DNA from 3 places in the Lysinibacillus sp. A1 genome. Region 1 is predicted to be linked to each of the others. Evidence: riboswitches for the same ligand, from Rfam matches in the RefSeq annotation. Region 1 holds a riboswitch; each other region holds the start of a gene.
What was found. Region 1 has a riboswitch for cobalamin ahead of PI85_RS07550 (hypothetical protein). Riboswitches for the same ligand answer to the same signal wherever they lie in the genome.
Positions count from the first base shown of each region.

Region 2: another riboswitch for cobalamin. It lies ahead of mmgD (citrate synthase); the one in region 1 lies ahead of PI85_RS07550 (hypothetical protein).
Region 3: another riboswitch for cobalamin. It lies ahead of PI85_RS03720 (glutaredoxin); the one in region 1 lies ahead of PI85_RS07550 (hypothetical protein).

Region 1 covers NZ_JSZM01000010.1:59,099-67,053, forward strand. Annotated here, with positions in the region: gene PI85_RS07510 (ABC transporter ATP-binding protein) at 1-7, shown strand, start outside; gene PI85_RS24845 (hypothetical protein) at 210-461, opposite strand; gene PI85_RS07520 (PH domain-containing protein) at 562-945, shown strand; gene PI85_RS25195 (hypothetical protein) at 1,035-1,172, shown strand; gene PI85_RS07530 (DUF2785 domain-containing protein) at 1,552-2,373, shown strand; gene PI85_RS07535 (hypothetical protein) at 2,714-3,142, opposite strand; gene PI85_RS07540 (hypothetical protein) at 3,275-3,682, opposite strand; gene PI85_RS07545 (hypothetical protein) at 3,943-4,176, shown strand; cobalamin riboswitch at 4,632-4,816, shown strand; gene PI85_RS07550 (hypothetical protein) at 5,049-5,807, shown strand; gene PI85_RS07555 (translation factor GTPase family protein) at 5,913-7,853, opposite strand.
Region 2 covers NZ_JSZM01000035.1:73,216-81,170, forward strand. Annotated here, with positions in the region: gene prpB (methylisocitrate lyase) at 18-932, opposite strand; gene PI85_RS21135 (bifunctional 2-methylcitrate dehydratase/aconitate hydratase) at 975-2,408, opposite strand; gene mmgD (citrate synthase) at 2,507-3,628, opposite strand; cobalamin riboswitch at 3,818-4,013, opposite strand; partial or broken gene PI85_RS21145 (NUDIX hydrolase) at 4,245-4,731, shown strand; gene PI85_RS21150 (ABC transporter ATP-binding protein) at 4,774-5,589, opposite strand; gene PI85_RS21155 (ABC transporter ATP-binding protein) at 5,592-6,365, opposite strand; gene PI85_RS21160 (ABC transporter permease subunit) at 6,376-7,158, opposite strand; gene nikB (nickel ABC transporter permease) at 7,181-7,955, opposite strand, start outside.
Region 3 covers NZ_JSZM01000005.1:112,113-120,067, forward strand. Annotated here, with positions in the region: gene dut (dUTP diphosphatase) at 263-700, opposite strand; gene nrdF (class 1b ribonucleoside-diphosphate reductase subunit beta) at 712-1,680, opposite strand; gene nrdE (class 1b ribonucleoside-diphosphate reductase subunit alpha) at 1,668-3,761, opposite strand; gene nrdI (class Ib ribonucleoside-diphosphate reductase assembly flavoprotein NrdI) at 3,758-4,117, opposite strand; gene PI85_RS03720 (glutaredoxin) at 4,114-4,338, opposite strand; cobalamin riboswitch at 4,455-4,633, opposite strand; gene PI85_RS03725 (NAD(P)/FAD-dependent oxidoreductase) at 5,252-6,157, opposite strand; gene PI85_RS03730 (chitobiase/beta-hexosaminidase C-terminal domain-containing protein) at 6,635-7,955, opposite strand, start outside.

The DNA.
Region 1 (7,955 bases):
CGAATAAAATGAAAATAAACCGAAAAACACTTTCCTTTCTTGAATGGAAGGTGTTTTTTATTCTTGTATCCATGATCTGAGTGGGGCGATCAAATCCTCAGAGAGCTATAAATTGTATGGCAAACCTTTACGTTCCTCAACGTACTATGTTGACCTACTTCCCCTAACCAAAGATGAAAGCCATATTGGCTTCCAGCCGTATCCATTACTTATACGTCAAATTGTGGGGCAGCCATATTGACAATTCCCTCATTTCTCACGGCTGTCGTCTTTCCTTCATGGGATAGGTTGAGAGAATCCTCTTCCTTATATTCTTTCATAAAAGCACTATGCACAGAGCCAAATTCAACGCTGTTAGAAATGTTGATTTTAGCCAATTTCCCACCTGCAAGCTCTTCATTCATACAGCCTAAAACAACAGAGGCTAAAAGGGACATGGCAATGAATCGGTGTGTTCGCAATAAGCCTCCTCCTTACACGATAATAATACAAAAATTTGGAGTCGTAGCTCGGTCCTCTTCATAATATAGTAAACAAATAAAAGCTGAAAGGGGATAAAGCATGGGTTTATTTGATGGATTAATCGGCAATGCAAGCGAGGTGAATTTTGAAAAATTACAGGAGGAGGTCAATGATTTACTAATTCCAAACGAAACTATTAAAAATGCCTATAAAATTATTAGAGACATATTTATTTTTACGAATAAACGATTAATCCTCATTGATAAGCAAGGAGTGACTGGCAAGAAAACGGAATATCATTCCATTCCCTATAAAAATATTGTCCATTTTTCAGTAGAAACGGCTGGTACATTTGATTTAGATGCTGAGCTCAAAATATGGGTATCAGGCAGTTCATTACCCATCCAAAAAAACTTCAATAAGGCGACCAATATTTATAAAGTGCAAAGTGTTTTAGCCCAGTATGTTTTAGGCTCAAATTAATGGTATACTATAGAAACAAAAGCAAAACACATCTAAAGCCCGCATATATGCGAGGCTTTTTTTGTTGTGCTTTGAAAGGGGGAGTAAGGATGGGAAAATTACCATGTGAAGGATGTAAGGGGCTGTGCTGTGGCCCGGTTCCAATTACGGAGAAGGAGCTGAAGGTTATTAAAAGGAGACTCCAATCAATGCTAGTCAAAATGCGTACAGAACTTAGACATCAGTAAAGATTTGAAGGGACATGCATTTTTTCAATATACAAAAAGATCGTTGTGGTATTCATTCAGCAAGACCAGAAATTTGTCGCATGTTTGGTTATTACCAAGAACTGGATTGCTTTAGAAATCCAGCAATAGCCACGAAAACAATGAAAAGTTCTACGTTAGAAAAGCATGTAGGCATTTTATCAATCGATTACAGATGGAAGGATTTTGACTAATTAGCTCCCTGTTAAAAGCCTTCTTTGAGGTGAAGCAACGATGACATGTCAGAGGTATTCATCAAAGAAAAAAGTTGCTCGTTTTTACTACCTTAGGTAAGATTATCCAAAGGGGGATTTTTATGTTGGAAGAAAAAAGAACATGTGAGGATATAAGAACTAAATTGATGCTCGATTTGCAAAGAATAGAGAAGGACGAGTATCAGTTGCGCGAAGGTGAGCAGCATCAAGATTTCTTCCCTTTGTTACTTCAATTTATCGGTGATCCTCAGCCAGAATTACGAGATAATCTCATTTATCCGATGTTTTATATGTGGATAAAGGAAGAGAATAGATTCAGTGAAGAAGAGTTACGTAGCCTCTTATCTGTTTTGACTGATAAGAACCATTTGTTTTATCATATCGGCAGCGAGGAGGATCAGTCAGTTTTTACAAGGACATTCTCTGCCTTGCCTATCGCTTTGATTGTCCAACGCCATAGACAAAATCCATTTTTCACTCAAGTGGAGATTGAGCAATTATTACATACAATGCTCCGTTACTATAAAGAAGAGAAGGATCTACGAGGTTACCTTTCAGAAGGAGGCTGGGCTCACAGCGCGTCTCACGGTGCCGATGTTCTTGCCGAGCTAGTGCAGTGTAAAGAGTGCAGCACCGTCATGCGGGGTGAGATTCTTGTCGCTATTTCTGAGAAGCTCGATAATGGTAGACATATTTTTAGCGATGAGGATGATGAGCGATTGGTCAACATCGTGGATGCTATAATTGTCAAGGAGCTACTTCCACATCAAGAAATCGCAGATTGGATTAGTAGCTTAGCGCAATGTTGCAATTTGCCGAGAAGTCGTAGTCAGGTGATTACCCGCGTAAACAACAAGAATTTTATACGTAGTCTCTACTTCAGAAGAGAACAAGAAAGCCGACAGAATGTGCTTCACACGGTCATGCTTGCTACGGAGGCAAAATTAAATAGATTTTCTATTCGTTAAAAGATCGTGGAGGCATTCCCAAAAGAAGTTGATACGCCACGACTTAAAAAGACAGCGAAAAAGACATTTAAAAGAGCGCCTAGTTTATACTAGAGCGTTTTTTTAAATTATTTTTCGATTTAATATCAATAATTAACTCCATATTCAATACTTCTGCAATCTTTTCTTAGTCAGATACAGTAATTTTTTTGTGAGATTCATAAATATTTAAGTAACCACCATATGAAGATGATACGACTATGTACATCAATGTTAGTGTGATTTTATTCAAGTGGGATGATGAAGCACGTTCAATCTGTAGGGGATTGGACAAAAAAACTAGAGGCGGCTACAATCGTCTCTAGTTATATTTTAATATTAATTTATGTGATTTAGACTCATAAATTTCGTAGCCTATTTCAACCATATGGTCCTTTGTCACTGTCACCTTACAATAGTAAGGGATTGCTTTTCCATAAGCATCTAGCGCAGGTATTTCTGTAAAGGAATATTGTTCATCCGTATCTATCATGTTAAACGTTGCTTCAGCAGATCGCCCGGAAGAAGAAACCTCAATCATACAATCCCCACGAATAACATCATAGTCTTTTTTAATAATATATTTTAGACTTGGTACGGTAACTATTAACAATAAAACACCTACTAAAAATGCAGCAACCGTCTTAGCTACCATTATAAATGGAAATTCTTTCTCGACATACATAAAAATAAATACGATAACTGCCATGATCACAAATAATAATCCTAGTATGACTACCAAATAATACAATTGTTCACTTCCTATGTATATCTATTAAACATTTCTTGTAGCTATTTTAAAGCTGACATTCATATAGTATCGTTCTTTTTATAACAACGTAAACAGGATTATTATTCCATTAAACAGGTCGTTTTTTAAAAACTATTCATTAGTAGAAAGGGGATGAATGTCATACAAGGTGCGAGATTTCTCGATATATTTTACAGTACAGTCGTAGGTTCCTTGTCTAACATCACTAAATTTATCAAAATCTCCCGTGAAATCGAGTTCGCCGTTAATGTCTACAAGTAGATCGTGGATTGCGGTTCTTCCGTTTGATTCAAACTCTCTTACGGTACATTTACCGGTAACTATTTGAAAATTGTTAGTTTGAATAGCAATAAAGTCTTCGATTGACCATACAACAAGAAACAAACATAGGACGCTAAAAAAAGATGCAGTTATTACAACCCCATAAAAATCCTTGTGACTGCGTTTATTCTTTATAAAAAAGATTAGGAGAGATGTGCATATGAGTAGCCCAATTAGTGGGAAGATGATGTCTAACAAAATATTATTTCTCCTTTTGAATAACATATAGGTTATTATTCTACAATTATTTTTAATTACTTACTAGTAGAAAATTTTTTGAAACAGTTTATTATAAGAAGAAACTCAATCACACAATGAAGTTATTAGAATGCAATAAGTACAAAGAAATCGAAGCGCTAATTGGTGCCCTCTGCTGCTCTGGCCTTACGCACAATTTTTTCTTTTTGAAGAACAATAGTTATAATATACACATTAATATTTGTAAAGATGGTGAAACGATGGAACAGATGCTAAAGGAAATAATGTCTCCAAGTAATCAATATAAAGTTGAAATTATAAAACGGAGAGATGGTCTTTTTACAACAGAAGTATATATGTGGCAAGAAGACTGCGGGTATGAATTTTGGAGTCCTATTAAAATAGGGTTGAGTTTGATTGAGACTGAGGAAGTAGCCGTAACATTAGCCATAGAACAATTAAGACAATACTCTGGTGAAATTATTACTCTATAGTTACATCACTCAAAACTTTCGCGTAGGGAGAATCATTGAATCGGGTAGGTGATTGTTTCAAGTCTTCTAAGTGACACTAGTTGTAGTTTGAACATTCCGAAATAAACAATAATAATATTATTATTCCGATTTAACTTGCGTTAGTTTTGCGTCAATGCTATTTCTCTGTATTCTAACTATACCGCAAAGTGCACCCAAATAGTATCAGTCGACTTTCTTTTGTTTTTGTAGAATCTATTACAGATATTTTAGCATGTAATTTTGCCGTATTAACGCATTATGGGGCAAAAGAATAACAAGTAAAAAGTGTCTCTTCAATTTGAGTTAAATAGACGGCAAGATAATAATAAAAAAACTGGAATATTTTATGTTATTTGACATCAGAAATAGACTACCTTACAATTGATTTTAATAGTCTATAAGGAATGTATAGTACACAGCATTCCTTCACAATTGAATAGCGTGTAGTAATAGGTGTAAATTGCGTGCAATTTGCTTAAAAGGGAAGTCGGTGTGAATCCGACACTGTCCCGCAACTGTAAATGTGAGCGACTTTTCAGCAACCACTGTCAAATGATGGGAAGGGGAAAAGTGGCGATGACCATGAGTCAGGATACCTGCCTAGTTACGAGTACACACCATAAACCTACGAGGAATAGGAGGTGGCATGTTGACAAAACAGAATGCTCTGTTCGTCACAGTACGTCAAACGCCCAAAGTTCATGAAAGGGTTCATTTTAGAACTCCTTCGCATTTACTTAGGGTTTGTTTGGCATTGTGTGATGAAGCACATTAAAGCGAAGGATTTCCTCAAACATAGTAGGAAGTCCTTTTTGTTTTGAAAATATGTACGCAAAGGGGATGCACATAGGATGAATATTCATGCAACGACAACACAGGAAACGCCTTTTGTAGATATGAAGATTTGTAAGCAGCCACGGACAGAAGTTGCCAAGAAAGCGAAAACAAGAATGGTGGTTGAATCACTAATAGATCAATTATTAGCAACGAGACTGATTCGCAACGATCGCTTTTTTGAGCAAATCTTATATAATAAAGACATTATTTGGATACAAAATGGGGAGGTAGAGGGCCATCTTTTTGCTCAGGCAACGTTAACGGATCAACTGAAAACGAAGACGAATAGCTTTATGATGTATATGCCAACCAACCCTATTGTTTATGAGGTGAATGGGGAGCAGTACCACTTAATTACACGCATTGATTCAACACGAGCAAAGCCTAATCTTGACCGTCTTTCACAGGAGCCCAATCCAGTGTTAAGTGCTGCACGTGTCAATGATTTATTGTGCTCGATTGTCATCCGTTTTTATGAAACGTATATGAACGATTTAGAGCAAATTCCTCATCAGGATAAACTAATCGCATTTGTGCAGCAGGAATACTCACAGTTTCTTCAAGCCGTTCAGGAATTAAATGATTATCACTTTAATTGGCATCCACGTGGGAACGGACACGAGCTATTATTAACATTAATTGATCAACTACAAATATTAAAAAGCCAGCCTGGAAAAGTAGTTATCGACTTCATGAATACACAAGGTTACGTGGTGGTTGAACCTGCCTATCCGGTGCACAAGCCTTCAAAGAAAGCTGTTGGTGCCATTTAAAAGCAAGCCCTCCATGAAGCGGAGGGCTTGCTTTATTATTTGTATAGATATTCTATCTTCATCTGAAGTACCAGTTCAACAGATTTGCCATGCTAGTACATGAACTTAACTCTGACAATGCATGGCTGCTTGCGCCTCTTGCCAAGGGACAGAATAGCCTTTACCTTTTGCACAAAAAATGCTGGAAGAACTGTATTCAGGGTCGGCATTTTTATCATAGCCTATTTGAGTTATTACTTCTTCTGCATTATGACACACATCATAGCCATCAAATTGGAGGGTAAGCGCACCTTTCCCATTTGTATAGGCGGCAAAAATCGTGCTATAGCTCATGAAGGTCGCTACTGGTGCACGTCCTGTTAATACAACGTCTGTTTCAGTGAGTACAGGGTCGTCGAAGGTGCCAGCAGCCTGTTGAATGTCGGTCATCATACGGCCGATAAAGTCATTGGAAGCCTTCATTTTAAAGCGATAATAGGGCTCAAGCAGGACGTTCTGTGCTTGTTCCAGTCCTTGGCGCAGAGCTCGGAAAGTGGCTTCTCGGAAATCACCGCCAGACGTATGTTCATTATGTCCACGTCCCGTTAAGAGCGTAAAATGAATATCTGTTACTGCGTAGCCTGTGAGTAAGCCATGATGATCACGTTCAAACAAGTGCTTTTCTACGAGGCGTTGGTTGCCCACTGATAAATCATCTGCATGACAGGCATTGCTAAAGGTAATGCCTGTCCCACGTTCATTTGGCTCCATTAATAAATGAATTTCTGCATAATGCTTAAGTGGTTCAAAATGTCCGTAGCCTGTAACGGTTGTCGCAATTGTTTCCATATATAATATTTGCGGCTCCCCAAAAGTGATGTTTAGTGTAAAGCGCTTCAATAATACTTCAATCAGGACCTCTAACTGAATGACACCCATTATATGCACATGGATTTCCTGAAACTTTTCCTGCCATACGACACGCAATGATGGCTCCTCGGCCTCTAGTAGACGGAAAATCTTTAATACTTCTTTAATATGTTGCTCACCCTCGTATTGAACTTTTGCCTGTAATGTAGGGACAAGCTCATAGGGTTGTGATAGCCTGTTACTGCCAATGTGATCGCCAATGTTTGCCTGGCTGAGTCCTTTAACAGCGAAGATTTCACCGGCCTCAACATGCTGAACAGTTTCAAATCGACTGCCGTTATAAAGACGAATTTCTGTTACTTTCTCTGTAAGGTCTCCAAACGTAAATTCATCTCGAACATGTAATTTTCCTGTTAAAGCCTTGATGAATGTTAGACGCTGATGGCCATCATGTCGTATTTTAAAGACTTCTCCTTGAAACGGTGCTTCCGGCGCGAAGTGAGTACCCGTTATGAGTGGAAGTTGAGCAATCAATTCTTGAATGCCTTCATCTTTTAATGCCGAACCAGTAAAGCAGGGGAAGGCGGATTCATTTTTAATCATCGATTGTAGCTGCTTCATACACAGACCATGCTCCAAAGTTTCATTCAAAAAGGCATCCAGGAGATTTTCATCACGCTCCGCTAGCCATTCCATGATTGTGCTCGAAACATAATTCTCCTGAAGTGGTTCATCGACGAATAATACATGTTCCGAGAAATCTTTATGGAGCTGGGTCATCACAGCCCTTACATCTGCTCCGTCACGATCTATTTTATTAATAAAAAAGAATGTAGGGACATGATAGTTTCGTAAAAGCTGCCATACCGTTTCAGTATGACCTTGAATACCCTCTACTGCACTAATAATAATGATGGCATAATCCATGACACGGATGGCACGCTCCATCTCTGGGGAGAAATCGACATGTCCTGGTGTATCAATCAGCGTATATGTATCGTCGCCAATAGTCATGCGTCCTTGCTCGGCAAATATCGTAATGCCCCGTTTGCGCTCAAGCTCATGATTATCTAAATAGGCATCCTGATGATCGACACGTCCCCGCGCTTGAATACTATTTGTATGAAAAAGCACTTGCTCAGAAAAGGTTGTTTTTCCTGCATCAACATGAGCAAGAACCCCAATCGTCTTGTACATAATATATCCTCGTTTCTATAGGTAGCTATCTTCTCATTGTATCAGAATACTAGCACAACTATATCTTGTAAAATGATTCGTCTTTTTGTCGAAATAGTGCTA
Region 2 (7,955 bases), on a different contig from region 1:
AAAGCCATTCAGCTCTCCTACTTTATTTCCTCCTTAGGTAAGATGGTTTTTGCTAATTCACGATCTAAATCCTCGAATTGATAGTAGGAAATCGTTTCATATAATTCGCTTCTTGTTTGCATATCCTCAACTGCTTCTTGTTGTGTTCCAGTATTTTTTATTAATTCAAATACACGCTCGTATGCTTTCGCTGCAACTCTCATAGACGTAACAGGATAAATGACCATCGAGTAGCCCATTTTTTCAAATTCCTTAGCGGTATAATAAGGAGTTTGACCGAATTCAGTCATATTGGCTAATAAGGGTGCATCTAACTCATTGGCAAATTGTTTAAACTCCTTGTCAGTTTGTAATGCCTCTGGAAAAATAGCATCTGCCCCAGCAGCAACATATGCTTTGGCTCTTAGAATAGCCTGCTCTAAGCCTTCAACAGACCTTGCATCCGTGCGAGCAATAATTACTAATGTAGGGGCTATTTGTTTAATCGTTTTTATTTTTTGTATCATTTCCTCTATTGAAATAAGAGTTTTGCCATTTAAATGTCCACATTTTTTAGGAAGATTTTGGTCCTCTAGCTGTGCGGCAGCAACCCCTGCCTCTACCATTTCACAAGCAGTACGGGCAACATTTAATACACCACCAAAGCCCGTATCAATATCCACTAGCATAGGTAAATTAGTAGCCCGAATAATATCACTAGCACGCTGAGCGATTTCATTTGAATAAATCATTCCTAAGTCTGGTAGGCCTCTACTCGCTGTATAAGCGGCACCCGAAAGATACAATGCCTCAAAGCCAACTTTTTTAGCCATTAAACCAGCCATTGCATCATGTGCTCCTGGTATTTGCAAAATAGATGAACGAGCAATAAGAGCTTTAAATTGTTCAGCTAATTGTTTTTGTGTCTTCGCTTCTTGGACAATCCACGCCATTGTTAAAAACCTCCTTTTTGTTGCGTTCGGAATCCTTCTAAATTAAATAAATAAATTAATAAATTCATGGACAGCAATTTGTTCAAGCAGCTCTTTATTTGCACAAACCTCATTTATTGTATGGAGTTGTTTTTGAGAATAATGCGTACGAATGTTTTGCTGGAATTTATTAATGATCTGTGGAAATGCTTCCTCACGACGGAAACGATGTCCTAAAGGATATTCACACTCAATTAGCTCGGATGATGTACCATCTTTGTAATAAACTTGAACAGCATTCGCAATGGATCGTTTATCAGGGTCTAAATAATCGATTGTATATTGTCTTTTTTCCACGACAACCATTTTATGTCGCAAGTCATCAATGCGTGGGTCTACAGCCACCTCATCTTCGTAGTGATCTGCTGTAATGTCACCATAAATAAGACCAATAGCTGTAATGTATTGAAGGCAGTGATCACGATCAGCAGGATTGTGAAGTGGCCCTTCTTTATCGATAATTCGTATGGCTGATTCATGCGTCGTAATGTCAATGCGGTCAATTTCAGCTAGGCGATTCTTTACTTCAGGATGTAAATGAACAGCACATTCTGCAGCCGTTTGAGCATGAAATTCTGCAGGGTAAGACACTTTAAAGAGGACATTTTCCATAACATAAGATGCAAGTGGTCTCGCAAGCTTTAATTCTTCCTTATTAAAGAGCACATCTTGGAATCCCCAGCCTGGTGCAGACAATGCAGTTGCATAGCCCATTTCCCCCTTCACAGCCATCATTGCTAGTTGTACGGCCCTGCTTGTAGCATCGCCAGCAGCCCATGATTTTCTAGAGCCTGTATTAGGAGCATGTCGATAGGTTCTTAAACTTGAATTATCAATCCAAGCATTTGATAAGGCATTGACAATTTCTTGATGAGTGCCACCTAAAGCCTTTGTTACTACAGCTGTTGTCGCTATTTTGACAAATAAGACGTGATCTAAGCCAACACGATTTAAGCTATTTTCGAGTGCAAGTATTCCTTGTATTTCATGAGCTTGAATCATCATTTCTAAAACGTCTTTTATTTGGAGAGGCTCTTGCCCTTCTGCAACACGTACACGACTCAAATAATCGGCTACAGCTAAAATGCCACCTAGATTATCAGAAGGATGCCCCCATTCTGCCGCCAACCATGTATCGTTATAATCCAACCAACGGATCATACAACCGATATTAAAGGCACCTTTTACTGGATCAAGGACATAGGATGTTCCTGGAATACGAGTACCATTTGGAACGACTGTACCTGGTACTACAGGACCTAGAAGTTTTGTACATTCAGGATATTGTAAAGCTAAAATGCCACAACCTAACGTATCCAATAAAACATATCGAGCCGTTTCGTAAGCTTCTTCGCTCGTAATCTTTGTGTTTAATACATAATCCGCAATATCAATAAGAAGCTGGTCTGTCATCGTTTTTTCATTCGTTTTAATCATCTATATCTTCCTTTCAAGGTATGCATTTGATATACTAGTATGCTGATGGGCATTGGTCAGAATGTCCATCAGCTCTGTGGCGAGTTGTTAAAACTTGATTATACCGACAATTCTTCAAGGTTATGACGCTCGCCTATATAATGAACACGAGGTCTAAATAATCGATTATTGTCATGTTGTTCGATCACATGTGCACATAAACCGATCGTTCGAGAGCCAAAGAAAATAGGCGTATATAATTCAATTGGTAGGCCCAGCATGTAATACACTGGCGCAGCGTAATAATCTAAATTTGGATACAAGCCTTTTTCCTCCACCATCACTTTTTCACCAGCTTCACACATGTGATATAAGCGGTCATCACCTTGCTCCAAGCATAATTTATACAAAGCTTCTTTCATGATCTGCGCTCTTGGGTCCATTTTTTTCATATAGACCCGATGGCCAAAGCCCATTATTTTATCTTTATTTTTGAGCTTGTTTTTCAGCATCGCTTCAAAGCCTTCCACAGTCTTAGCTTCAAGCAGCATATACATGACTGCCTCGTTCGCCCCACCATGCAAATTTCCTTTCAATGATGCGACAGCACCAGTTAGAGCACCATACAGATCGGATTGTGTGGAGGCAATAACACGAGCAGCAAAAGTCGAATTCGGCATTTCATGTTCACTATATAAAACAAGTGATTGGTCAAAAATTTCTTCTTCTAATGGTGTTGGTTTTCTTCCAGTAATCATGTAATAAAAATTAGCACTATATGAAAGCTCACTATCCGGTTCTACTACCTCTTGACCATTTAATACACGGTAGCTATTTGCAACGATATTGGGCATTCCACCTAAAAGTCGATATGCTCGTGTTACATTCCTTTCAGTCGATCGATCATTGATGTGCTGATCATACCCTGCTAACGCTGAAATTCCAGTTCTAAGGCCGTCCATAGCATGTGTCCCATTTGGTAATAAGTTAAAAATTTGAACAAGCTCTTGTGGAACGTGATAGTTTTCTTTCAATTTATCCCGTAAGTCAGCTTGTTGCTCCGTAGTTGGTAGGTTTCCGTGCAATAATAAATGGACAATATCTAAATAGGAATATCGCTGAGATAGTTCAATCAAATCGTAGCCCCGTATAACAATTTGGCTTTCTACTACGTCTAAGAAAGACAGTTTTGTTTCCGCAGCAATAACTCCATCAAGACCTGGTGAATACGTTAACTCCATGGATTACAACCCCTTTGTTTAATCATTCTTGTAAGCGTTACCATTCAAACTCGAAAGAACAACAAAAAAACAACTTCTACCCCTTTAGAAGTTGTTAATCTACAAAAGTATGACAGAACAAAAAACAGTGAACTTACATCCATTCACACTCATCATACAGTAGCTAACACCTCCCTATCCTCGTAGGTCAATTGATGCTTATTTAGCGGCAGGTCTCCTGACTTATCATCAACATTCCTATAACACCTTCCCGTTTTGAAGAACAAAACAGTGGTCTCGTTATGGAACTCCTACATACAGTTGCGGGACAGTGTTGGACTCACACCAACTTCCCTTTTAATCAAATGGAATCAAATCCATTTGAACCACCAAAATTTAGCATATTCAATTTGTCTTTTTACCTTAACATAGAGGTTTCCAAACAATCAATATAGGTAAAATTCAGAAAAGACTGATTATAAAAAGCTATTTTTCATTTTTGACGAACTATTCTGCATATTTAAGCATTATTTCGCTCAAAAAAAGATTGTTAATCAATCCCAATGGAGCTATATTTATGAAGTCTGCTTTAAAAAAGCGATTTGTTTTGCATTACGATGAAACGAGGAGTGACGGGATGGGCTATATAACAGAATTAAGAAAGCTTATCGGTAATAGACCGATTATAAACGTTGGTTCGACAGTTCTTGTTGTTAAATGATGATAAGAAAATACTCTTTCAACATCGTTCAGATACATTGGATTGGGGATTACCTGGCGGCTCAATGGAAATAAACGAAACATTAGAGCAGGTTGCTGCGCGTGAACTTTATGAGGAAACTGGACTCGTGGCTAAAGAGTTTGAGTTTATCGGTGTTTTTACAGGACCTGATTATTACTACTGTTATCCGAATGGCGATGAAATCTATACAGTCATTCACCTTTATAGAGCTAAACATGTAAGGGGTGTATTGGAAATGAAAGATGGTGAGAGCTTAAGCCTCACCTATTTCAGTAAGGAAGAACTTCCGAATAATATGGAACAGAGGACGGTCGCTCTCTTAAACAACCTAGAGGGTAAAATATGGGGGTTCGAAAGCTCCTTTACGAAGCTTTCCAAATAACAATGTAAGAATTTTAATAAGGATTTTATTCGCAAAGGTATTTCAGATACTAGTATTCTTGTGAATTCTTTCGCGAGGGTGAGTGGGTAAAATCGCGTTGCATAGCTCAAGTGATGCGGAATGCTTAAATGGTTTACCTTTCATACTTTCCTCTACTAGCTGACCATTTTGCATGACAAGGATGCGATCTGAAATAAAGCGTGTAGCCTGTAGGTCATGAGAGATGAAAATGTAGGCAAGTTGCAAATCCTTTTGTAGTGTCTGTAGTAATTGAATGATATGTTTTTGCAAAATCATATCTAAACTACTAATGGCTTCATCTAAAACTATTAATTTTGGATGTAAGGCAAGCGCTCTTGCAATGTTAACACGCTGTTGTTGTCCCCCACTTAGCTGGGAAGGATACTTTTCAGCAATAGATTTTTCTAACTCTACATGATCAAGTAATTCCTTTACCTTATAATGTCTCTCAGCTGAGCTATAATGCTCGAAATTTAGGTATGGTTCCTCTAAAATTTGAAAAATGTTGTGCTTTGGATTTAATGAATGATAGCTATTTTGAAAGACTGCTTGTAAATCTCTCCGTATCATTTTTTTCTGTTGGCTAGTGGCATCATAAAGATTAACCCCTTGAAATAGAAGCTCACCGGCTGTTGGCCTTTCCATCCCTAATATAATTCGGCCCAATGTGCTTTTTCCTGAGCCACTTTGTCCAACAATCCCTAAGCATTCCCCCTCCTGAAGTGAAAATGATACTTTCTGTAATACAGGAGTTTCCTGTCTTCGCTTGAATATGAACGGTCTATGTGCATAGTTCTTCTCAATATTTCTCACTTCTAGTAGCTTCAATCTTTTCACCTCTAAAACATAATTCGGGATTGTAATAGTTTCTTTGTATAAGGATGCTGAGGGGCATCAAAAAAATCATAGACATTCGCTTGTTCAATTACTTTCCCCTTATACATCACGGCTACATCATCAGCAAGTTCAGCGATAACGCCTAAATCATGTGTCACAAGAAGGATGGCTGCCTGTGTTTCCAGGCGAATACGATCAAATAATGTCAAAACCTGCTTTTGATTGACTGTATCAAGAGCTGTCGTTGGCTCATCAGCTATGTATACCGAGGCTTGAATTGCCAGTGACAAAGCAATCATCACACGCTGTAGCATTCCCCCACTTAATTGGAATGGATAATAGTGTAAAAGGCGCTCAGGATTAGGTAAATTAACTTTTGACATGCTTTCAATAGCAATTTGTCTTATTTCATTTTTAGTTATAGCAAAATGAGCTTTTAATGATTCACGAAAATGACTTTCAATGGTTTGAACACGGTCAAAGGCAGTCGAAGGATTTTGCATAATAATAGAAAGATGTCTACCACGATAAGCTCTCATTTGAGCAGCAGTTACCTTCAATAAATCTTGTTGATGGTAGAAAATTTGCCCTTTGGTGATCTGCGCCCTAGTCGGCAAGGCTTGCATAATAGCTTGGCAAAGCATCGTTTTCCCACTACCGCTTTCCCCAATAATTCCTAATACTCGGCCTTGATAGGCTGTTAAATGAATGGAGGATAAAATATTCTGTTCTCCAATTTTGACCGATAAGTCTTTCACTTCTAAAACTTTCTTCATAACTACCCCTTTACTGATTAGGCTTCTTCAAACTACTTGCTAAAACATTACATACTAGGACAACAAGGACGATAGCAAGCCCAGGATATAGCATTAATTCAGGATGTTGGCGGATATATTGCTTCCCTTCATTTACCATCATTCCCCATTCAGGAGTGGGAGCTTGCACACCAAGCCCAATAAAGGAAAAGCCCGCAATCTCTAAAATGACCTTCCCCATATCTAATGCCACAATCGTTACAATCGGTGGCCAAACATGAGGGAGATAGTGTCGAATAATTAATTTTGCACCTGTAGTACCACTGATTCTTGCCGCTAGAATAAAGTCTTTTTCATTCATGCCAATAAATAAACTTCGGATTAGCCTCGAATAATAAATAAGCTGTGTCAAACTAAGTGCAATTAACACATTTTTCAAGCTAGGACCTAATACACCTAAAAGCCCAAATGCTAGTACAAGTGTTGGAAAAGCTAATAAAATATCGCATATCCGAATAAATAGCGCATCTATTATACCTCTTTTTAAGGAGACTAATGCGCCGAATAGTATCGCTACTAGAATAGCAACTATTTGTATGACGAGCGCCGCACCTAAAGAATACCGAATCCCTAAAAGCAATCGTGAGCAGACACATCTTCCTAAATGGTCTGTTCCTAATGGATAGTCCCATGAGGGTGCTAAAAATTTCTTAGAAATATCGACTGCTAAGGGGTCATGAGGCATAATGAGTGGGGCTAACAGTCCTAGTAAACCAATGATCATTAGTAAGGTGAGACTAATATATCTTCTCATATGTATACGTCCTAAGTTCACTTTACTCTCTCCTATCCTTCATCATCAGATGAGGATCCAATAAACGATGCAATACATCTGTGCCTAAATTGGCGAGCACATAGATGACAGCAATCACCAACACATAGCATTGTACAACGGGGTAATCACGATTCGTTATGGATTCTATTAAATATCGACCAAGCCCCGGCCAACTAAATACTTGCTCGACTATGACAGCACCACCTAGCAAATTTCCGAGTGTCATCCCAAACAAAGTTGATATTGGTATGGCAGCATTCCTCCCCACGTGTCGGATGAGTATGACCGATTTTTTCAAACCTCTAAGCTGTGCATATTTTACATATGGCTGCTCGTATTCTTCGATTATGGCAGAGCGGATAAACTGTGAGAACAATCCGATTGTAGGTAAAGCTAAGGTGAAGGCTGGTAAAACAATATGTGCTACCGAACCTTTTCCATTCGTCGGAAAAATGCCAAGTTTTAAGCTAAAAAGATAGAGTAGGATAAACCCTAACCAAAATGTTGGGATGGATACACTTAGTACTGTAAATAATCGAATGATTTTATCGATAAAGGAATGCTTATATAATGCGCTCACAACCCCTAATGGAATACTAAAAGTTAAAATTAGGATAAATGCTACTATAGCTAATTCAATGGTAGCGGGTAGCTTAGCAAATAGCTCATGAGCCACGGGTAATTTACTAACAAAAGATGTCCCAAAGTCTAGCTGTAAAACGCCTTTTACCCATAGCAGATACTGCATGATAAAAGGCTTGTCTGTCCCTAATTCT
Region 3 (7,955 bases), on a different contig from region 1:
GTTTCTCTTGTTTCTTTTGTTTTTCTTCTTGCTCCACAGAACTACAGCCAGTAGCAAAGACGACTATTAAAGCACACCAAAGGGAAACTATCATGTTGAACTTATTTTTCATTCTTTTCCTATGATTTATTTCTCTCATATTATCACCTCATGTAAATCGTACTGAACCTACGTTACACGAATGTGACAATTTTAAAAAAATAAAAAGGATTGAGTTCAGTATTAAACTCAATCCTAATATACGGCTATTTAAAACTTACTCTTATTTTGTACCACTCGCTCCAAATCCAGAAGTTCCACGAACCGTTTGAGATAATTCATTGACTTCCAGTAGTTGAATAGTAGGGACAAATTGAATCACCATTTGGGCAATTCGCATAGATTTTTCTACTAAGAACGTATCCTGACCATGATTAATTAAAATAACACCGATTTCCCCTCTATACCCTTCATCGATTGTTCCTGGGCTATTGAGTACTGTAATACTATGTTTTAAGGCTAGTCCACTTCTTGGTCGAATTTGTGCTTCCGTTCCTTTAGGTAATTCAATTTGAATGCCTGTCTTAATTAATTTAGCCCCTCCAGCGGGTATCTCTACAGTTTCAATGGAATAGAGATCCATCCCAGCATCACCGGGGTTAGCTTGCATTGGTAGCATTGCATCTACATGCATTCTTTTAATTTTTACTTCTACGTTCATTGTTCTTCATCCTAACGATTAAAATTAAATGTGTCATCTGTAATTGGCGCTACTTTTGCTTTGGCATAGGTAGCCCCCTTTTGTGAAAAGAAATCATATGTGGAGCCCTCATTACGAATTCCATTCATGACGATCGGATTCACTTCTTCTTCTGGGAACATGGCTTCAAAGCCAACATTCATTAAGGCCTTATTAGCATTATAACGCACATAGGCTTTTACCTCAGGCGATAATCCTGTCTCCGCATAAATATCCTCGGTATATTTCATTTCATTTTGATATAAATCCAGCAATAATTCATAACCCCATAATTGTAAGGCTTCTTGTTTTTCTTTAGAAAATTGCTTATATAGATTTTGAGCAAAAAACCCTACCGCTACGCCATGAATGGATTCGTCGCGCAAAATGAGAGAAATAATTTCAGCACTGTTTCTTAAAAAACCTTGTCCACCTAAGTATAATGGGTAGAAAAATCCAGAATAGAAAAGGAAAGATTCAAGCATAACGGATGAAAACATCGCTTTCCATAAGCTCTCAGAGTCCCCTTCTTCTATACTATTATAAATATCCGCAATTTTATTTGCCTTATATTGTAAATATTCATTTTTCTTTACCCATTCAAAGAGCTCGTCTATCTCCTCGTTTGTACAAAGCGTTGTAAATATATAAGAATATGATTTAGCATGTATTGCCTCAAATGCATCAAAAACGGTTAATACCGCCTTTTCCTGTAAATCATCTGTATAAGCAGCAACACGATTCATTCCTATATTCGTCTGAACGGTATCAAGCAAAGTTAGTCCTGCAAACACCTTTTTATATGTGTCCTGATGCTCAAAACTTTTCCACTGCTTAATATCTTTACTCACTGCAATTTCTTCTGGAAACCAAATTTGCTTCCATTGCTGGTCCCAGAAAATTTGAGCAAGTTCACTAGTTGCCTTATTCCAGTTGACTGCCTCATACACTATATTTGACATGCTACACACTCCTCTAAGCTTTGTAATCGTTGACGAACATAGTAAACGGACTTGATCCCTTTAACCCATGCATAAATGTATACTTTAGCTAGTTGTTCTGTTGTCCAATTGTCAGTGACATAAAGAGTCATTGAAATACCTTGGTCAACGTGTTTTTGAGAAGCTGCATATAAATCAATTAAATCATAAGGATCAACATCATAGGCCTCTACATATAAATGACTGTTTTCGTTTGTTAAATGTGGCATTGGATAAATCGTGCGACTATCTGCATAATCACGAACCTCTACACGCTCTGTACAAGGAGAAATGGATGCCGTACAGCTACGAATATACGAAATACTGCCTGTTGGTGCTATCGCTAAACGATATGAATGAAATAGACCATATTCCATAACATCTTCCTTTAATAATTCCCACATTTTATTAGTGATAATTGGAATGTTGCCAAGTGCTTTTAACACAGCGGGTGATAGCTCTTCTTCATTCTTATTTACATATTGATCAAAATAGCTACCTGAAGCATAATCGCTATCTTCAAATCGGTAGAACGTTTCTGCTTTTTCTTTAGCCATTTCCATCGATGATTTAAGCGAATAATAGTTCATTGCTTCCATAAAGCGGTCCATGAAATCAATAGAATCTTTCGAGCCATACATGATGCCCTCCGTAACAAGATGTCCATGGAGATTCATACAACCTAGCCCTACTGAGTGCATTAATCGATTCGCTTTTGCCACTGATGGGACATTTTTGATGTATGTCATTTGTGACACATTTGTTAATAAGTGCATAGCTGTATCGATTAATGTTTCAAAATCATTTACTTTACTCGCTGCATGAATATCAATTGACCCTAAATTACACGACACATCTAACCCATATTCGTTAGGCTGATCTTGATCTGTAATGACACTAGTTTCTTGAACTTGTAAGATTTCAGTACATAGGTTTGACATTTTTACACGACCGATATTTTTTAGTGGATGTACTTCATTGACATTATCATCAAAAATTTCAAAAGGATAACCTGATTCAAATTGAGCTTTTTTCACCTCAGTATAGAGTCTACGCGCATTCAAACGTTTAATTTTACGGATTTTAGGATTATCAAGTAGTTCATAGTACATTTCTGAAATTGAAATTTCCGACATTCGTTTACCATATACTTTAAAAATATCATATGGACTAAATAACACTATATCTTTATCACGTTTCATCAGATCGAAGAAAATACTTGGAATAATAATTCCTGTTGATAGTGTTGCGAGGCGAATTTTATCATCAGCATTTGGTTTTTTTGATGAAATGAAATTCTCTATATCTGCATGGAAAATATTTAGATAGACAACTCCTGAGCCATTTCGTTGACCAAGCTGATTAGAATAACTAAATGAGTTTTCTAATAATTTTGCAACTGGGATAACACCACTTGCACGATTTAGTATTTCTTTAATTGGATCACCTAAAGGACGTAAATCCGTTAAGTTGACCCCGACCCCTCCGCCTAGGCGTGAAAGCTCTAAACAATAGCCAATATTTTCAGCAATACTATTCATAGAGTCATCCATTGATAATTTAAAGCAGCTTACTAATTCACCACGGGCTTTTTTCCCACTATTTAATGCAGTAGGTGTTGCAGGCTGATAGGCTTCCATCATTGCTTCAACAGAACGTTTTGCTAGCACTGTGTTCCCTTGTGCTAAGTACAAAGCAATAATGACAATACGGTCCTCATATTTTTCTAAGATTTCTTCACCATCACGACTTTTCATAGCATAGCTGTCATAAAATTTGCTTGCACTCATAAATGACGGGAAGCGGAAATTATAATCATATGCTTTTTTGTACAGCTTCTTTATAAAATCCATCTCGTACATGTCGATAAAATCTTTTTCGTAGTATCCCTCATCCACTAAATAGCGGATTTTTTCCTCTATATCTATAAAATAACGTAAACGTACGTTGACATATTCTAAAAAGTAGCGGCGAGTAGCCTCACGGTCCTTTTCTAACTCTAGTAGCCCCGTTGTACTATAACGATTCAGTACGTCATTATTAAGCTTTAAATAAGTTTTCATCCCATTACCCTCGTTTCATAAAACGTTTGTATTGCTTCATAATCTGTTTGATTGCCACGCAAATCTAATTTCCTCACTAAGGGTACATGATAGGTAGTAGCAATTTTCTCCCCAGCACCACCAAATACATGATGTCCGAAGTTACTATTGCCACTAGCAACTACTCCTTTACAAAAATCTCTATTTTTTTCTAAAAAACGTTGGACTTTTGCTGGAATGTCACCTAATCCATCTGTATATGTAATTAAAAGATAAGGCTTATTCAAGCTTAATTCCTCAGAGAGTTCAATAGATTCTGCCCTTAATTTAGAAACTACATTACGGACATTTCCTGTACGACTAGCGTAAACGATCATAGTGTGATCATCTCAATACGAGAAACAATTTCCTGAACATCACCTATAAATGTTTCATCCACCTCTAAAACAGGCACACTTAAAAAACCTGCATCTATAATTGTTTGTTTCGCTTGTTCATCATGATCAATATTAACAATTTCTGCTTCAAGTCCTGCTCGTTGTAATTCGGATTTTACCCATAGGCATTTTGGACAGATTGTTTTCGTATAAAGTTTCATAGTAATCCCTCTTTTCATAAAATAAAAAAGCTACCTCTTCTAGAGAGATAGCTTAAATGGAAACGTTAACATACTAAAAATACTGACGTTCCCATCTCTTAATCCCCGAAGAAATGATAAATTTGTTTTATATAGGCAGGTCTCCTGGCTTTGCTTCAATCTCTGATTTCCTTCCCATGCGAATGCACAGTGGTTATAATCATCGTCAGCTTAACAGTTGCGGGGACAGCGTCGGAATAGTACCGAACTTCCCTATTAAACTACATATAGTAGTACCTACACAAAACGAACACAATATATTGTTTTTCGATAGTTTTAAGTGTACCATCCTTTATATAAAAAGTAAATCGAGAAATAAAAGTTCATCAATTTGAGACTATTCATATTTTCTGACATATCCTTGTAAGAACGAACTAAAATATAATCATATAAGCACGAATGCGATAGCATTATTTTATTAAAAAATAAGAAGTAAAATAATAGTCGCTTATTTACCTAAAAACGTAGCCACCCTAGTAATTTTATACATAAAAAAGGCATCTTTCCTTTACAGTAAAGATGCAATTATGTGTAAAACTATGAGTATGATGTAAATCTCGCATCCTACTCCATACATCCTATCTTCGTAAATTTTTTTATTGTACTAGTCTAAAGTAGGACCCCTCTCTTGCGATGATGACACATTTTCGTTTCGTCATAACATAACGACGACTACTAAAATGTGCTCAACCTACAGGCGCGAGGAAACCAATCGTTCTACCCTTTTCAACTAATTTACAATGAATATGTACCTTTTCTAGTTATTCTATATTTATTTATAGTATAACATATTCAAGTTCATTCTCCGCCAGCTTGATTAGTCCTATTAAAAATAGCTGATGAATTTTATATGACTCATCAGCTAACCATAAATTTAAAACCTTTCTATTGTTATATCCATATTTATGCTTGTAGCAGCCTTAAAACCTTCCGCAGCTGCAATCATTAAAGAAGAGGGACCACCCTTTTCCGTTTCACCTGCAGTATATATCCCAGCCGCAGTTGTACGTCCAGCACCATCAGTCATAACTGTTCCATTTTCATCAACTTGACAATTTAGCTGTTTAGCAAATTTATTGGGACGATAAAAACTTGGCACAACAAATCCACCAGCTCTTAAAATATTTTCACCTGTTTCTAATTCAACACTCGATAAGTTACCATCATCCCCATGTAAATCTTTAATAGTATTTGTATACACCTTAATTTTCTTTTGTTCAAAATCATTTTGAACCTTCTCAGAAAGTTGATGACCATTCGTAAAAACGATTAAATCCTGTGACCAATTAAAAACCAATTTCGTCATATGACTAATATGCTCCTCGTTTTCTGCAATGATAGCCAATGGCTTGTCTCGCAGCTCCCAACCATCGCAATATGGACAGCTAAATAAACTTTTACCATAATATTGTCTGATTTGCGGGAGAGGAAATTCCTCTTGTATTCCAGTAGCTAACAGTATTTTTTCAGATATATAAGATTTATTTTCCGAAGTATTGACTAGAAATAAACCAGTTATATCATCTTTAATTATTTCTCTGACGGTTTGATCCATCATTGTTATAGAAGGATAAGATTCTATATCTTTACTTGCGAGATTCTTAAATTCTTGTGGCTTTATCCCATCTCTTGTTAAAAAACCATGTGACTCCTGAGTTACACGATTTCGATTTGTTCCATTATCAACTAGTGCAACCTTTCTGCGCGCTCTTCCTAATGTTAAGGCAGCACTTAACCCAGCAGGGCCTCCACCTATAATCATACAATCATATTGATTCATCATTATTTCCCTCCACACCACAATATATTAAAGACCTTTAATATCTACAATTAAGGCAAAAGACACCGCTAATTATATGTATGATATCTTTTTCGTTCCATTTGTTAAGCCCATTATATATTAGTCCTTGATCTCAATAAAAAAGATACAGTTTAGCTGGTTGGGTCTAATCACTCTATTAAGGACTTAACATATCTATAATATCTATTTATTTTTTTCTCGTCAAATTTTTGGTTTGAATGTTTGAAATACTGTCTAAGCACCGTTAATTGAAGTACATCTATTCACTTTAGAAAAGTAACTCCGTTTATCTACTTTATGGAGATGAGCCCAATCTCCATTTTTCAATAGTTATTGATGAAAAAAGTAAAAGCCACTCCAATTGTATTTGGAATGGCTAAATATGATCCATGCAGTCTAAATTAACAAGTCCCTAAATGATTGACATATGCCTAACATTCTTACTGCAAGTAGTTATTACTTAAATTCAATTTCCTCAGCCGAAGCGCCTTTTGTATACGTTATAGTGGCTCCAGCAGGTAAATTACGAATTTCTTTTACATTTTTTCCTTCGATAATAATTTCACCAATCGCCGTACCTTTAAAATCAAAAATCGCATTTCCTTTTTTAGGACTGATTGTTACAGTTTTGTCTGCAAATCCTTCACCATGAAATTCGGCATATTGACTAAATACTGCAATTCCATTTTTAATATTAGTATTTTTTCCTAACGTTAATGAAATACTTGGACGATTCATTATTAATTTACCAGTCTTATAGTTATTAAAGCTATATACATTTTCAGGTACTATTGGTGTTGGTATTTCTTCTTTTCCTGCTTTCAAATCAATTTGAACTAATACAGGGTCATGATCCGATGCTCGCCCCTGCGCTTCTGTAAAGTTCGCATTAATATGAATCATGTCTATGGCCGTAACGTTAGCAAGATTATTCGAAACTAAAATATGATCCAACACTTGATTGTTCCCTTGGAAGAAGTACGTAAAACGATCAGTCTCTGGGGCTTTATCCACCATATTCGTTAAAACATCACCTTTTAATGTTTCAAGTGCTGGTGTGAATTCAAAGTCATTCATGTCCCCTGCTACAATGATATTTATATCCGGATTGATGGCAAGACCTTCATCGATAAAATCATTGATGGCTTGAGCAAGCTGACGACGTTTTGTTACTGATTCTAACACTGGCGGCTGAGTTGGTCCCCACAGTGAACCATCGCCTCCTTTAGAATTTAAGTGCGCTCCTATAATGACTACATGCTCTTCCTGGAATTTGAATTCCGCCGCAATTGGTTTACGTGTATCTGCAAATTTAGTTGGATCAACAAAGCCTGGATTTAAAGCAAGGCTTCCATCTGCTGTCCACCCATTCGCTTGGTCACCCGCTCCCTTTGTACCAGTCACTAAAGAAACACGTGTCGGATTATATAAGTAGCCTACACGAATATTACCACCAGGCGCACCGCCTACTGTATTGTTAATAGGCATTACGTCAATCCAATCATAAGCAGGTCCACCAGCAGCTTTAATCGCATTAATTAATCGCATATAGCTTTCAGATGCATCAGCATTTCCTGAATCATTTTGTCCATCATTATCTTGTACTTCGACTAATGTAATAATATCTGGTGACTTCATATTTTTCACAAATGTCGCTGCAATTCTGTCTACTTTTTCATTAGATGTATTGGCAGGATTATTCGAAAAGTTTTCGATATTATAGGAAGCGACATTTAACTTGTCCAATACTGGTTCAAGATGCGTCACTTCTTGCTGA